3 regions of the Clostridium sp. TJA032 genome follow, and region 2 is predicted to be linked to each of the others. Evidence: riboswitches for the same ligand, from Rfam matches in the RefSeq annotation. Region 2 holds a riboswitch; each other region holds the start of a gene.
The links. Region 2 has a riboswitch for cobalamin ahead of AC4FRL_RS10510 (energy-coupling factor ABC transporter permease). Riboswitches for the same ligand answer to the same signal wherever they lie in the genome.
Positions count from the first base shown of each region.

Region 1: linked by a shared signal. The riboswitch ahead of AC4FRL_RS02530 (sirohydrochlorin cobaltochelatase) and the one ahead of AC4FRL_RS10510 (energy-coupling factor ABC transporter permease) in region 2 are both predicted to bind cobalamin.
Region 3: linked by a shared signal. The riboswitch ahead of AC4FRL_RS01925 (ABC transporter substrate-binding protein) and the one ahead of AC4FRL_RS10510 (energy-coupling factor ABC transporter permease) in region 2 are both predicted to bind cobalamin.

Region 1 is NZ_JBZEFB010000001.1:548,470-553,428, reverse strand. Features, by position in the region: gene AC4FRL_RS02540 (hypothetical protein) at 127-453, shown strand; gene AC4FRL_RS02535 (3D domain-containing protein) at 499-1,740, opposite strand; cobalamin riboswitch at 1,959-2,136, shown strand; gene AC4FRL_RS02530 (sirohydrochlorin cobaltochelatase) at 2,260-3,099, shown strand; gene AC4FRL_RS02525 (precorrin-8X methylmutase) at 3,102-3,734, shown strand; gene cbiD (cobalt-precorrin-5B (C(1))-methyltransferase CbiD) at 3,754-4,830, shown strand; gene cbiE (precorrin-6y C5,15-methyltransferase (decarboxylating) subunit CbiE) at 4,874-4,959, shown strand, end outside.
Region 2 is NZ_JBZEFB010000005.1:4,604-9,562, reverse strand. Features, by position in the region: gene AC4FRL_RS10525 (ROK family protein) at 19-906, shown strand; gene AC4FRL_RS10520 (MurR/RpiR family transcriptional regulator) at 1,081-1,917, shown strand; gene AC4FRL_RS10515 (hypothetical protein) at 1,953-2,342, opposite strand; cobalamin riboswitch at 2,557-2,754, shown strand; gene AC4FRL_RS10510 (energy-coupling factor ABC transporter permease) at 3,017-3,760, shown strand; gene AC4FRL_RS10505 (energy-coupling factor ABC transporter substrate-binding protein) at 3,760-4,071, shown strand; gene cbiQ (cobalt ECF transporter T component CbiQ) at 4,055-4,825, shown strand; gene AC4FRL_RS10495 (ATP-binding cassette domain-containing protein) at 4,840-4,959, shown strand, end outside.
Region 3 is NZ_JBZEFB010000001.1:422,029-426,987, reverse strand. Features, by position in the region: gene AC4FRL_RS01935 (ABC transporter ATP-binding protein) at 1-466, opposite strand, end outside; gene AC4FRL_RS01930 (FecCD family ABC transporter permease) at 472-1,503, opposite strand; gene AC4FRL_RS01925 (ABC transporter substrate-binding protein) at 1,490-2,407, opposite strand; cobalamin riboswitch at 2,656-2,833, opposite strand; gene cobD (threonine-phosphate decarboxylase CobD) at 2,914-3,978, opposite strand; gene AC4FRL_RS01915 (cobalamin biosynthesis protein) at 3,975-4,922, opposite strand; gene AC4FRL_RS01910 (histidine phosphatase family protein) at 4,925-4,959, opposite strand, start outside.

The DNA.
Region 1 (4,959 bases), on a different contig from region 2:
TTTATAAAAAGTCTAAATAGTTTTTACTATTTTAGGCTTTTTATTTTTTTATTTATTATAGGAAATAAGAATAATTAAATACTTTATAAAGTAATATATTAAGAAAATATTTTTAGGAGTAACCTTTTGGATATTTTAAATTGGAAATTTATCTTTGCTATAATAGTCTTTGCTTTAATAGGGGTTATATGCCTTTTTAAAAGGTCTAAAGCTGGAGTTACGGCAAGTTCTGTAGGAATACTATTTACCATAGTCTTATGGGGGCTATTTAAGGCTACAATAAAGCTTAAAAATTTTCTAGGTAATTTCGGTTTAGATTTTAAGGACCTTTTTAATTTTATAGTTTTAGGAATCATTATAATAATAAGCTTCTTTCTTATTTTTATCTTATTAAATGGATTTAAGAGAGGAAAAAAGAGTTATAAAAAAAGCAGGAGGGGTAAAAAAAGATAGGGAATAAATATTCCTTATCTTTTTTATTTTAAGCTTGTCTACTTTTTACCATTCGCCAGGATAAGCTACAATATGAACTGTAACTTGACGTCTACCCCAAGCTATACATTCTTCATGAGAGTTCATATAAAGGTCTATTATATTTCCCTTTATAACTCCACCAGTATCAGAAGCAATGGCATATCCATATCCTGGTATAAAAACTTTTGAACCTAAAGGTATTACATTAGGGTCAACTGCTATTGTACTTATGCCATTTGGATCTCTAACAGGTCTAAGCCCCATAGCAGTTAAAGTACCACCACTATAAGCTGTAGCTTCCATAGACATGGTCTTTTTATATTTTCCATCACTACTTTCACTACTGCTAGATTGATTTGAGCTAACATTATTTAAATTTCCTAAGCTAGAGGAAGTGCTTTTAGCTTTTTCAGCCTCTTTTTTCTTAGCTTCCTCTTCCTTTATAGATTGAATTTTTTTATTTGCAACCTCTAAAGATTTGTTAGCTACATCCTTTACAGAATCAATGTTAAGTTGTGGGATTAATTGGTTTAATGTGCTTACAGCACTTTCAAGTTCCGAAAGGGACGAAGAAGAATCTATAATAGATACAGAATGAGAAATTAATGACATTTCATTATCTTTAATAACTCCTAAAACAGCATCTTTTTGTTTATTTAATTCTTCTATTTTCTTTTGTTCTTCAGATTTTTTACTGTCTAAAGTTTTAAGAGAGGTTTCTGTTGAAGCCTTAAGTTCTTTAAGTTCTTTTTTATCACTCTCTAGTTTTTCTATATCATTATTTAGAGAATCTTTTTGCGTATCTAAACTATTTATAAGGTTTCTATCTAAGGCAGACACTCTTGCAAGAGCATCAACTCTAGTTAGTAAATCAGAAAAATCTTCTGATTTAAGTAAAAATACTATAGGGTTCATAGTATCTTGCCCCTTATACATAGCACGCATTCTTTTCCCTAAAAGTTCTTGCTTATCTTCTATTTCAGCTTTTAAAGTGTCTACTTTCTCTTCAGTCTCTTTTAAATTCTCCTCAGTACTTTTCATTTTAGCTTTATTTTCTTCTAATTTAGAATTAAGTTCTTCAATCTCATTATTAAGCTTTGATACTTCAGAGTTTAGGGAAATAACTTGGTTATCTAACTGTGAATATTTTACCTTATTCTCCTCTATTGTAGATTTTTTGTCATTTACTGTATCAGCAAAAACCACACTACTAGTTGATAAAGTAATTGACGCAGCGATTAACGCTGATAAAAGTCTTTTTTGCATAAACTACACTCCTTTAGTTAAATTTTCCACAACTTAAGTGTATTTCATAACGTTTTACTGAATTATAACACAAAAGGTAATTGTAACACAAATTTAACCTTTAAAGATTTAAAATATGGTAAGAAAAAGTTAACAATTACATTATACTACAAAGATAAAAAATAAGAAATTCACCTTATATTGAAATAATTAAAATTATATATTATAATTAAAAAAAATAATATTTTGTATTTTTAGGTTTGATTTGATTAAAAGGGAAAGTGGTTAAAATCCACTACAGCCCCCGCTACTGTAAGAGGATACGAGTTTCTATAAGCCACTAATTTTAAAAAATTGGGAAGGGTGAAATAAGGATAAGCCTCAAGTCAGGATACCTGCCTAAAATTTATAAACTAAGCTTCGGAGGGAAGAGATTAGTATTTATTGTTCATAATTTTGGAAAATAATTACTTTGATTCAAAAGCATCTGTTCTTTGTAGCACAGATGCTTTTTATTTTTAATGTTTTTAGAGGTGAAAAATGAAAAAAGCTATATTAGTAGTAAGTTTTGGAACAAGTCATATAGAGGCAATAAATAACTCTATAAAAAAAATTGAAGATTCTATAGAAGAGAGCTTTAAAGATTATGATGTTTTTAGAAGTTTTACTTCACATATGATAGTTAGAAAGTTAAAAGAAAAATATGATATGGAGGTATTATTTCCAGAAGATGCTCTTAAAAAGTTAGGAGAAGAAGGGTATGAAGAAGTTATAGTTCAGCCACTTCATATTATTCCTGGGGAAGAATTTGATTACATAAAACATATGGTAGATATTAATAGACCTATGTTTAAAAAAATAGAAATAGGAAGACCTATTTTTTATTATGAAGGCTTTGAAGGAGGTCCTGATGATTATTCTTGTTTTATAGACACTATGAAGAATTTAATTGAAGAAAATTCTCCTTGTGTTTTTGTAGGACATGGTAGTGCAAATCCATCTAATGCTGTTTATGGATGCTTACAATCTGTTTTAGAAGATAAGGATTATAATGATGTCTTTGTAGGAACAGTAGAGGGATATCCTAATTTTTCAAATGTTTTAAAAAGAGTTAAGAAAAACAATATTAATAAAATAACTATAATTCCTTTAATGGTTGTAGCAGGAGACCATGCTAAAAATGATATGGCTTCAGAGGAAGAGGATTCATGGAAAAGTAGGTTTGAAGCTTCAGGAGTTTCTGCTAAGGTAATCTTAAAGGGATTAGGAGAATATGATGAGTTTTGCAACTTATATATACAAAGGATAAATGATGTTATAAAGGAAACCTACAAAGGTCTTGGAGAAACTAAAAAGAAACACAAGAGAGGAAGAAAATAATAATGGATTATATGAAAAGTCCTATGGGAATTGAAGAAAAAAGTTTTGAAATTATAGGTTCAGAAATGAAAAATGAAAGGAACTTTTCAGAGGAAGAACTAAATATAGTAAAGAGAGTAATACATACTACGGCAGATTTTGAGTATGAAGATTTAATAGATATAAGCAAAGATGCTATCGAAGCTGGAATATCTGCTTTAAAAAACGGAGCTAAAATATATACAGACACAACTATGGCTTTATCTGGAATTAATAAAAGAGCTTTAAAGGTATTAAATTCATCAGTTCAATGTTATGTTGGATTAGAAGAAGTATTTAAAATGGCAAAGGAAAATAATATTACAAGGTCAATGGCAGGAGTTGAACTTGCAGCAAAGGAAAATGTAGATATATTTGTTTTTGGTAATGCACCAACTGCTTTATTTAAGCTTAGAGAACTTATAAAAGAAGGAAAAGCTAAGCCAAAACTTATAATTGCAGTACCAGTAGGTTTTGTAGGAGCAAGTGAAAGTAAGGAAGATTTAGAGAGTATTAATACTCCTTATATAAGAGTTAGAGGAAGAAAAGGTGGAAGTACTGTAGCAGCAGCTATAATGAATGCTTTACTTTATATGAATTACAAAAGAGAAATGTAAATTAAAGAAGGTATAACAAATGTTTGATATGTATGTAGAAAGTGGAGGCAAAAAACTAAGGTGTGGCTATACAACAGGTTCCTGTGCAGCAGCAGCTTCTAAGGCAGCAACCTATATGCTTTTTAATAAAAACAACATAAGCTCTATAGATATAACTACTCCTAAAAATATAAAACTTAATTTAGAGATACATAATATAAATTTTTGTAAAGATAAAGTTTCCTGTTCTGTTATAAAGGATGGAGGAGACGACATAGATGCAACTTCTGGACTTGAAATTTTTGCAAAGGCAGAAGAAATAGAAGAGGGTTTTATTCTTTGTGGAGGAGAAGGTGTTGGAGTTGTTACAAAAGAAGGTCTTTTTGTAAAAAAGGGAGAAAGTGCTATAAATCCTGTTCCAAGAGAAATGATAAAAAAAGAGGTCTTAAGTGTTCTGCCTAAGGGAAAGGGAGTTAAGATAACAATTTTTGTTCCAAGAGGGAGAGAGATTGCTAAGAAAACATTTAACCCTAGACTTGGAATAGTAGATGGCATATCAATTCTTGGTACAACAGGAATAGTTTATCCAATGTCAGAGGAAGCTTTAAAAGAATCTATACGTATTGAAATAAGACAAAAAGCTTTAAAAAATAATAAATTATTTTTTGTTTTTGGAAATATGGGAGAAAGATTTTTAAAAGAAAGAGGGCATAAAGAGGATAATATAGTTGTTATATCTAACTTTGTAGGCTTTTCTATAGAGTGTGCCTTAGCCATTGGAATAAAGGATATAACTATAGTTGGTCATATAGGAAAATTAAGTAAGATTGCCTTTGGTTGTTTTAATACCCATAGTAGAGTATCTGATGTAAGGCTAGAAGTCATAGCTTTAGAGCTTACCTTAATGGGGTATGATTTATCTCTTGTAGAAAAAGTTTTAGAAGAAAAAACTAGTGAAGGTGTTGTAAGGCTTCTTGGAGATGATTTTAAAAATCTTTATGAAAGAATAGGAGAAAAAATATTAAAAAGATTAGATATATACGCTTATGGAGAAGCTAATTTTAATATTTTAATGTACTATGGGGCTAAGGATATGAAGCTTTTATATAAGTCTTAAAGCTTTAAAGGTACTTATTAATTAGGAAAGGTTGAAGGATGCTTTGGTTAAAATACTCGGTTTAGGACCAGGACATGAAGATTATATAATTCCTAAGGTTTTTAAAGAAATTGAAAATAGTGATTATAT
Region 2 (4,959 bases):
AATAGAGGTGATTTATATATGAGTTTATTTGCAGTTATAGATATAGGTGGAACTAGCATAAAATATGGAATAATAAATGAAGAAGGAATTTTAGTTGAGACTAATGATAGAGATACTGAAGCTGAAAAAGGTGGCTTAAGTATTATAGAAAAGGTTAAAGAAATAATTCATGAAATGATTAAGAAAAATAAAATAGAAGGTATAGCCGTATCAACAGCTGGAATGGTTTGTCCTAAAGAAGGGAAAATAGTTTTTGCAGGGCCAACTATACCTAATTATACAGGGGTTGAAGTAAAAAAAATCTTAGAAGAAGAATTTAATTTACCTTGTTTCGTTGAAAATGATGTAAACTGTGCAGCTTTAGGAGAATTTTCTTATGGTGCTGGAAAGGGAACTAGGTCAATGGCTTGTTTAACAATTGGAACAGGAATTGGGGGAGCTTTAATTATAGATGGAAAGATACTACATGGTTTTAGCAACTCAGCTGGAGAAATTGGTTATATGATAGTTAGAGGAGAGCAAATTCAAGATATTGCATCTACAAGTGCTTTAGTTAAAAATGTAGCCTCTAGAAAAGGTCTTGATACAAGCTTTATAGATGGAAGGTATGTTTTAGATAACTATGAAAAAGGAGATGTAATATGCAAAGAAGAGGTTGAAAAATTAGCAGATAATTTAGCTTTATGTCTATCAAGTGTAGTTTATTTAATAAACCCTGAGGTAGTTGTTTTAGGGGGAGGAATAATGGCTAGAGAGGAAATTTTTAGACCTTTAATTGAAAATAGTTTAAAAAAATACTTAATAGAATCTGTTTATAAAAATACAAAAATAGCCTTTGCAGAGTTAAAAAATACTGCTGGAATGAAGGGGGCTTATTACAACTTTAGATTAAACTATAAACTTTAAAATTAATTTAAAGTTTGTATACTAATATATTTATATAAATTATGGAGCTTATATGACAAGAATGATATACTTAAAATATTATGCTTAACTTAATTTTAAAGGATTTTGCTTTAAATAAGTTTTTAGTATTCCTATAAAATTAAGTTTAATTACTAATAGAATAAGAGGTACTTTATGGGAATATTAGAGCAATTAGAAAATCCAAAATTTAAGGCAACTAAATCAGAAAAAAATTTAATTGAATATATAGAATCAGATTTAGACAATATTATATATAAATCAATTTCTGTAATAGCAAAGGAATCTAGTGTAGGGGAAGCAACAATAACAAGATTTACTAAGAAATTAGGATTTAATGGCTTTCAAGACTTTAAGGTAACTTTAGCTAAGGAAATTTCAAATAAAAAGAATACAAGTATAATAAATTTACATGTTCATAGAGATGAAAGTTTAAAAGAAACTGCTAATAAAATGCTTAAATCTTCTATAAACATATTAGAGCAGACTGTAAAAAATATAGATTTAGATTTAATGTTTAAATGCAAAGATTTAATTATGAATGCTAAGAGAGTGTATTTTATAGGAATAGGATATTCTGGAATTGCAGCTATGGATATAAATTATAAATTCATGAGAATTGGGTTTACAACTATACCAGTAACAGATAGTCATACAATGGTTATAATGTCCTCAATTACAAATAATGATGATGTTATGGTTGCAATATCAAACTCTGGTACAACTAAAGAGGTTTTAAAAACTGTAAAACAAGCTAAGGAAAATGGAACTAAAATAATAAGCTTAACAGAGGATAGTAAAAATCCATTAAGAGAATTAGCTGACTATGCCCTAACATATACTTCAGCTGAAACTATCTTTGAAACTGGTTCTATATCATCAAAAATTCCTCAAATATTTTTACTTGATTTACTTTATACAGAAGTTATTAAGGAAATGTTTAGTGAGGCAGTTGAGAAGAAAATTAAAACAACAAGTGCTATTTTAGATTAAGAGAATAGGTCACAGTGATTTAACTGTGACCTATTTTATTTTGGTCTTTTTGATAAAGCTATATCAAAACAGGTTATTCCAAAAGCAAAAATAAGAGAAGAAGGTAAAGTTCTGCTTAATCTTAAATCTGGTAAAGGTAAAAATAAATCACCAATAAATCTAAGGATTAATAAACCTACAAATAAAATAAAAAATTTAACTCCTTCTTTTTTTACATCTGAAAAGGTAAAGTGTTTTACAGTACACAAAACTCTTATTAATATATATAAAGGAATAATAATTGCAAAGATAGCATAGGCAGTAACGAAGTTTAAAGTAGCTTTGCTTGGAATGTCTCTATATATTACAAAGAGAGTTGCTATAGTCATCATTATAAATAAAGAGTAAATGATTCCATCTAAAGTACGTACATTTCTTTTTTTCAATTTAATTCCCCCTAAATAAATTTTTTCTTTATTATGATTATACACAAAATTTTAACAATTGAACAACTGAATATATTTACAGAGAGGTTACTACTACCTTAAATTAAGCTAAAATCTACTTTTAATTATAATATTTAATAGTATTTATATAAAAAAATTAATAGATTAATTGTAAATAAAGCATATATGCTATATAATGTTAAAGTATTGTAAAAATAAATATTTAAAAATAGGTTAAAAGTTCATAATTATGAACTTTATTAAAAGGGAAGTTGGGTTTAAATCCCACGCGGTCCCGCCGCTGTAAGAGAGGAGTTTTTTTGTATTTTAAGCCACTGAAATTTATTTTGGGAAGGCAACAAAAAAATTATGATACTTGAGCCAGAAGACCTGCCTATTTTAAAACATCAGTATCCTACGGGAAATAGGAGATGTTGTGCTTTGGTAAGTTATATTTTTATAGATTTGTTATAACCCCCTAGACGCAATGTCTAGGGGTTTTTATATGAGATGAAATTTTTAACAAAACTTTATACTTACAAAACAATAATCAATTTAACTTTTAAACCTAAAAATACATATTAAATTTTAAAGTTATGTTAGAAATATTTTTCTCAATATCACATACAAGTGGGGGACACAAAACAAAATATAATTTAAGGAGTAGAGTTATTATGTCAAAAAGAAATCAAGTATTTATAGGATTCTTATTAATGTTCTTATTAATACCAAGAAGTGTTTTAGCTATGCATATTATGGAAGGTTTTTTACAACCTAAATGGTGTATAGCATGGGGAGTTATAACAATACCATTTATAGTATTAGGATTATTTTCTATTAGAAGTAAAGTTAAAAATAACCCAAGATTAAAGATTTTATTAGCTATGGCAGGGGCTTATGCTTTTGTACTTTCTGCATTAAAGCTTCCATCAGTTACAGGAAGTTGTTCACACCCTACAGGAGTTGGACTTGCAGCTATATTATTTGGACCTACAGCAGCCTCAGTTTTAGGTGTTATTGTACTTTTATTCCAAGCCTTACTTTTAGCTCATGGTGGTCTTACTACTCTTGGTGCTAATACTTTTTCAATGGCTGTAGTTGGACCTTTAGTATCTTATGGACTTTATAAATTAGTGAAAAAACTTAATGGACCAACTTGGTTAGGAGTATTTTTAGCTTCTGCACTAGGAGATTTAGCTACTTACATGGTTACTTCAGTTCAATTAGGACTAGCTTTCCCAGCTGAAGTTGGTGGAGTTATGGCTTCAGTTATGAAATTTATGAGTATATTTGCAATAACTCAAATTCCTTTAGCTATAAGTGAAGGAATATTAACAGTTATAATTTTTAACACTATAGAAAATTATGCAAAAGAAGACTTAATGGAACTTAATATTTTTGCAAAGGGGGTAAAATAATGAAAAATAAAACAGCATCAAAAAATATTATATTATTATTATTAGTTGTATTTATAACTATAATACCTTTCTTTGTAGCTAGTAATGGAGAGTTTGGTGGTTCTGATGACCAAGCAGAAGAGGCTATAACTCAAATAGATGAAAGTTATGAACCTTGGTTTTCTCCTTTATTTGAACCTGCAAGTGGAGAAATAGAAAGTTTATTATTTGCTCTTCAAGCTGCAATTGGAGCAGGAATAATTGGTTTTGGAATAGGTTACTTAAAGGGAAAAAAGAAAGTGGAATTAGAATTAAATGATGAATATAGATAATTATGCTTATTCATCTAAACTAAAAAATATTAATCCTACAGAGAAGATATTTTTTGCATTAACTACCTTATTTGTTTGTCTTTTTGCTAATAATTTTCTAGTATCTATATGCACAATAGCTATTATGAGTTTTTTAATAATTAGAATAGGCAAAACTAAAGTTAAAGTTTTTTTAAGGTTAATGACTGTACCTATAACTTTTTTAATAATTGGAATACTAACAATTGTTATAAGTTATTCTTTAAACAAAGGGCAATTTTTAATATCCTTTAGATTTTTTAATGGATGGATTGGAGTTTCAAAAGAAGGTATAAATCAAGGAGCTAATATGTTTTTAAAAGTAATGGGTTCTTTAAGTTGTTTATACTTTATATCTTTAACAACTCCAATGATAGATGTAATATCTGTTTTAACTAAGATGAAAGTACCTAGTTTTTTAATAGAACTTATAGGGCTTGTTTACAGGTTTATATTTATAATATTAGAAACATCAGAAATGATGTTTATATCTCAAAATTCAAGACTTGGATATAGGGATATAAAAACATCTTATAAATCTCTAGGAGCCTTAGCATCAACTTTATTTATCCGTTCCTTTAAAAGAGCTAATGATTTATACACAGCTTTAGAAGCTAGAGGGTATAATGGAGAAATTAAAGTTATTGAAGAAGAGGTTGAAAAGAGAAATTACATATATATAATAACTATATTAATTAATCTTATTTTTATAGGAATAGCTATATTTTTTAAATAGAGTAGGAGGATTTTATGGAAGAGTATATATTAAAAGTAGAAGAGCTTAATTATAATTATTCAGATGGAACTCATGCTCTAAAAGGTATAAATATGAATATAAAAAGAGGAGAGGTTACAGCTATATTAGGGGGA
Region 3 (4,959 bases), on a different contig from region 2:
GGTCTTGAGCAAAAACCCTAGCTAAATAAACCCTTTGAAGTTGCCCACCTGAAAGTTCATTTATTAATCTATCCTTTTCATTTAAAAGCCCAACACTTTCAATACATCTTAAAACTATATCTCTATCATGATTTGTAAGGCTAGCAAACATACCCTCCATATGAGCATATCTACCTAAAGAAACAGTTTCAAAAACAGTGTAAGAAAAATAAACTTCAGAATTTTGACTCATTAAAGCAACTTTCTTAGCTAAATCTTTTCTTTTTATATTCTTAATCTCTACACCATCTAACTTTATTTCTCCACTATACTCTATTAGGTTAGCTAAAGCTTTTAAGACTGTGGATTTTCCACAACCATTAGGTCCTATTATAGAGATATTTTCTCCTCTTTCTACGCTAAAGGATATATTATGAATTACTTCATTTCCATCATATCCACAACATAAATTTTTAACTTCTAACAAAAATATCACCTACTTCTTTTTCCAAAGTATAGATAAGCAAAAAATGGTGCTCCAATTAAAGCTGTAATTGCTCCAACAGGTAACTCAGAAGGGGCAATTAGTGTTCTTGAAACTAAGTCTGTTAAAACCATAAGCGTTCCCCCAAGGGCTATGCACATAGGAATTACAACTTTATGACTTGCTCCAAATACTTTTCTAACTATATGAGGAGTTATAAGGTCTATAAATCCTATAACACCACTTAAAGCAACAGCACTTCCTGTTAAAATTGCTACAGCTATAAGTAAAGACTTTTTAACCTTTTTAGTTTCAACTCCTATAGCCTTAGCACCTTCTTCTCCAAAACTTAGTATGTCCATTTCTTTTGTATATTTTACGGCCATAAAAATACCTATTATTAAAAAGGGAACTCCTGCAATTACATATGACCAACTTTTCATAGCAAAGGAACCCATTTGCCACATTGTAATAGCCTTTAAATCTTCACTACATAAGGATGTTACTGTAGTTAACACAGCGCTAGTAAAAAGTGATAAAACCATACCAGCTAATATTACTGTGTTATTTGAAAGCCCTTTATCTACCTTATTTGAAAAAATTATAACTGCAAAAACAGTTAAAACCCCACATAAAAATCCTATAACAGGCATTGCAAAGTTTCCTATAAAAGGAATTGAAATTCCAAGAACTATATATACTCCAACACCTAAAGAAGCACCTGAAGATACTCCTAAGGTATAAGGTGAGGCTAAAGGATTTTTTAATATTGATTGAATTATAGCTCCACTAACCGCAAGAGAAGCTCCAACTCCAAAAGCTAATAATACTCTTGGTAGTCTAATTACCCAAATAATTGCTACGTCCTCTGGTTTTATCCCTGCTCTAAGAGGAATATTTAAAATCTTATTTCCTACTATAGAGATAGTATCCCATATATTAATATCGGAACTTCCAAAGGAAGTTCCGATACATAATACTAATATAACTAATGGAATAGATAGTAATATTAGCAATTTTCTTTTTTTAGATTCCTGCATACTCTTCTGGATAAATATCCTTTGCCATTTGTTTTAATACAGTTACCACATTTTGACTTCCACGTGATGATGCATTATTATCTACTAAGAATATCTTATTATCCTTAACAGCAGTTATTGAATTCCAACCTGGACGTTTAGCAATTAATTCTGTAGCATTTTCAATATAACTTTCATTTGTTAATATAACATCTGGATTAGCTTTTATTACAGCTTCCTCACTTGGAGATATCCATCCTTTTTCATCCTTAAATATGTTTTCTGCACCTACTATATCTAATAAGTTATTTAAGAAAGTATCATTTCCAAAACTATAAAGTTTTGAGCCAGAGCCAATTTCAAAATAAACAGTTTTCTTGTCTTTTATTTTTTCGCCTATAGATTTTATTTTATCTACTTCGCTCTTCATAGAATCAACCATTTTCTTTCCTTCAGCTTCTGTTCCTGTTAACTTAGCTAAGAAATCAATATCTTCATATATTCCATCAATGCTTTCGCTAGTTGGAATATATACAACTGGTATTCCTGCTTCTTTTAAAGCCTTAAATGGATCTTCTTTTCCTGTTCTATTATGTCCTGAAGCTATTATTACATCTGGTTTAAGTGCTACTATAGCCTCTGCATCTGGATTTCTAAAGTCTATTTTAGGAATATCAGGATTTAATCCCTTAACATCAGCAGAATACGTATCAACAGCAACTATTTTATCAGCAAGACCTAAACCAACTAATATTTCAGTATTAGATGGAGCCGTTGAAACTATCCTTTCAATTTTTTTAGGTACTGTAAATTCAGTTCCCTCCATGTCTTTCATGGTTACTGTCTTGCTTCCACAGCCAGTAAAGATTAGTAATGCCATCATACTTATCATTAATAATGACAATACTTTTTTAAAGTTTTTCATACTATTCCTCCAATTTTACTTTATAGTTTTTTAAGCTTATGAAGGAAATTTCTTTAACCTATGAAACTTATATTATTTAATTTTTCCTAAGTCTCAACAAATCAAATATTTGTTCATAAAACTTAAAAACTAAAATATTTTTTTGAGGCTTAGATTACTACGTAGAAAATAAAAAAACATACCACTAAAGAAGGTATGTTAGGCATATTTAGGTACTACGCACCCTACTATCCTACCCTCAGAAGACAGTAGTACTTAAATAAAAGGCAGGTATCCCGACTTTGCTTCATCCTCCATCTCGTCTTCCCACAACAAGCTTGCAGTGACATATTGAGATTTTGTCTGCTTCACGGTTACTGAGGTAGTTGAAGACTTTAACTTCATTCCCTATTAAGCGAAAATCGCACCAATTATTAGTTAATCATTTTGATTATATTATTATATTTTATCCTTGTCAAACACTCTTTATAAGCTTTAATATTAAAATTTTTTAATATATAAATGATTTATATTTCAATCTGTGCAAGCGCTTCTAAAAGCCTTTTATTTTCCTCTCTAGTTCTAACAGCTACTCTATAAAAACTATCATCTAGTCCCTTATAGTTATTGCAACTTCTTATTATAATACCTCTCTTAATTAATTGTTCTCTTAAATTTATATTTTTATGCACCTTAAAAAATATAAAATTTACAGCCCCTTTAAAAGGAGTTATATATTTAATCTCTTTAAGACCCTTATATAAAAAATCATTTTCTTTCTTTACATAATTTACAGTTCTTTTTATATAACTTCTATCTTTTAAGGCTTCTCTTCCTGCATAATCTGCTAAGGTGTTTACACTCCAGGGAACCTCTACTTCCTTAATTTTGTCTAAAAAAACTTTATTAGAACATAATCCATATCCTAATCTTATTCCTGGAAAAGCAAAGAGCTTAGTTAAAGATTTAACAATAATTAGATTATTGAACTTATCTAATTCTTTAACAAGTGAATATTTAAAATTATCCTCAACAAAATCTAAAAAAGATTCATCAAAAACTACAGTAATATTAAATTTTCTAGCTTTCTCTAAAACCTTTAAGGAAAAATCTTTAGAAATTAAAGCACCTGTTGGATTGTTTGGATTACATAAAAATATAATATCTAAACCTTCTTTAATTTCACCTAAGAAGTCTTCATCTAATGAATACTTATCTTTTAAAAGATAATAATTCACTTTACAATTAATAGAATTTAATGCATCTTCATATTCTGAAAAAGTTGGTGCTATTATAAGAGCTTCCTTAGGTTTTATTCCTCTTACTATATTAAAAATAACCTCTGCTGCTCCATTTCCTAATACTATATTTTCTAAAGAAACTTCCTCAAAGTTAGAGATTTCACTTTTTAAATTATAGTAAGTTATATCTGGATATCTTTCTATGTGATTTATTCCTTTAATTATAGCTTCTTTTACTTTTTCAGCTATGCCTAAAGGATTTATATTAGCAGAAAAATCAATAATTTCTTCTTCCTTTAAATTATAAAGCCTTTTTATTTCCTCAACATTACCACCATGACCTAAATTCATATAATCACCTCTAAAATAAATCTAATAATAAGGGCTAAAACCATTCCTAAAAAAGAAACCATACTTAATATTTTATTAGTTTTATAAACATCTAAAATTTCTATCTTCTTTTTAAAATCTCCTATAGTTGGCTTTTTAACAAGTTTTCCAAAGTAATAATTTTCTCCTCCAAGTTTTATTCCTAATGCCCCAGCTACAGCAGCTTCTGGATGAGCACTATTAGGACTTGAATGGTTATATCTATCTCTTTTATATATTTTAAAGCTATCTTTCCAATTAAATCTTAAAATAAAAGATGAAATAATTATAAGATAGGCTGTTATTCTAGCTGGGATATAATTAAATAAATCATCTAACTTAGCTGAAAAAAATCCAAAATCTTTATATTTATCATTTTTATATCCAAACATTGAATCACAAGTATTTACTGCTTTATATAAAAAAGCTAAAGGTGCCCCACCAATTCCTGCAAAAAATAAAGGTGCTATAATACCATCTGACATATTTTCTGCTATAGTTTCAATTACTGCTCTAACTATAGCTTCTTCATCTAAGTTCTTAGTATCTCTGCCTACAATAAAAGATAATTGCTCCCTTGCCTTATTTATATCACCTCTTTTTAAAATCTTAATAACTTTAAGTCCTTCAACTTTAAGTCCCTTAGCAGAAATACAAAAATAAATAAGTATTCCTGATACTAACACTCCTAAAATAGGATTAATCTTATTTGCAATATGTACAATTCCTAAAGTAATTATAAAGGTTATAAAAACTATGAAAAGCCATGCAAAAAAACCTGCAACCTTAAGATTTTTTTTAAAAATTTTTCTAAAAATCTTCTCCATACTAGAAGCTAATTTTCCTATATACCTAATAGGATGGTAGGGATTATTAGGATCTCCTATTATCAAATCTAAAACATATCCTATTATAATCTTTATCATTTCTAAAACCTTTCTATTATTTCTAGTTTTAAGTTAT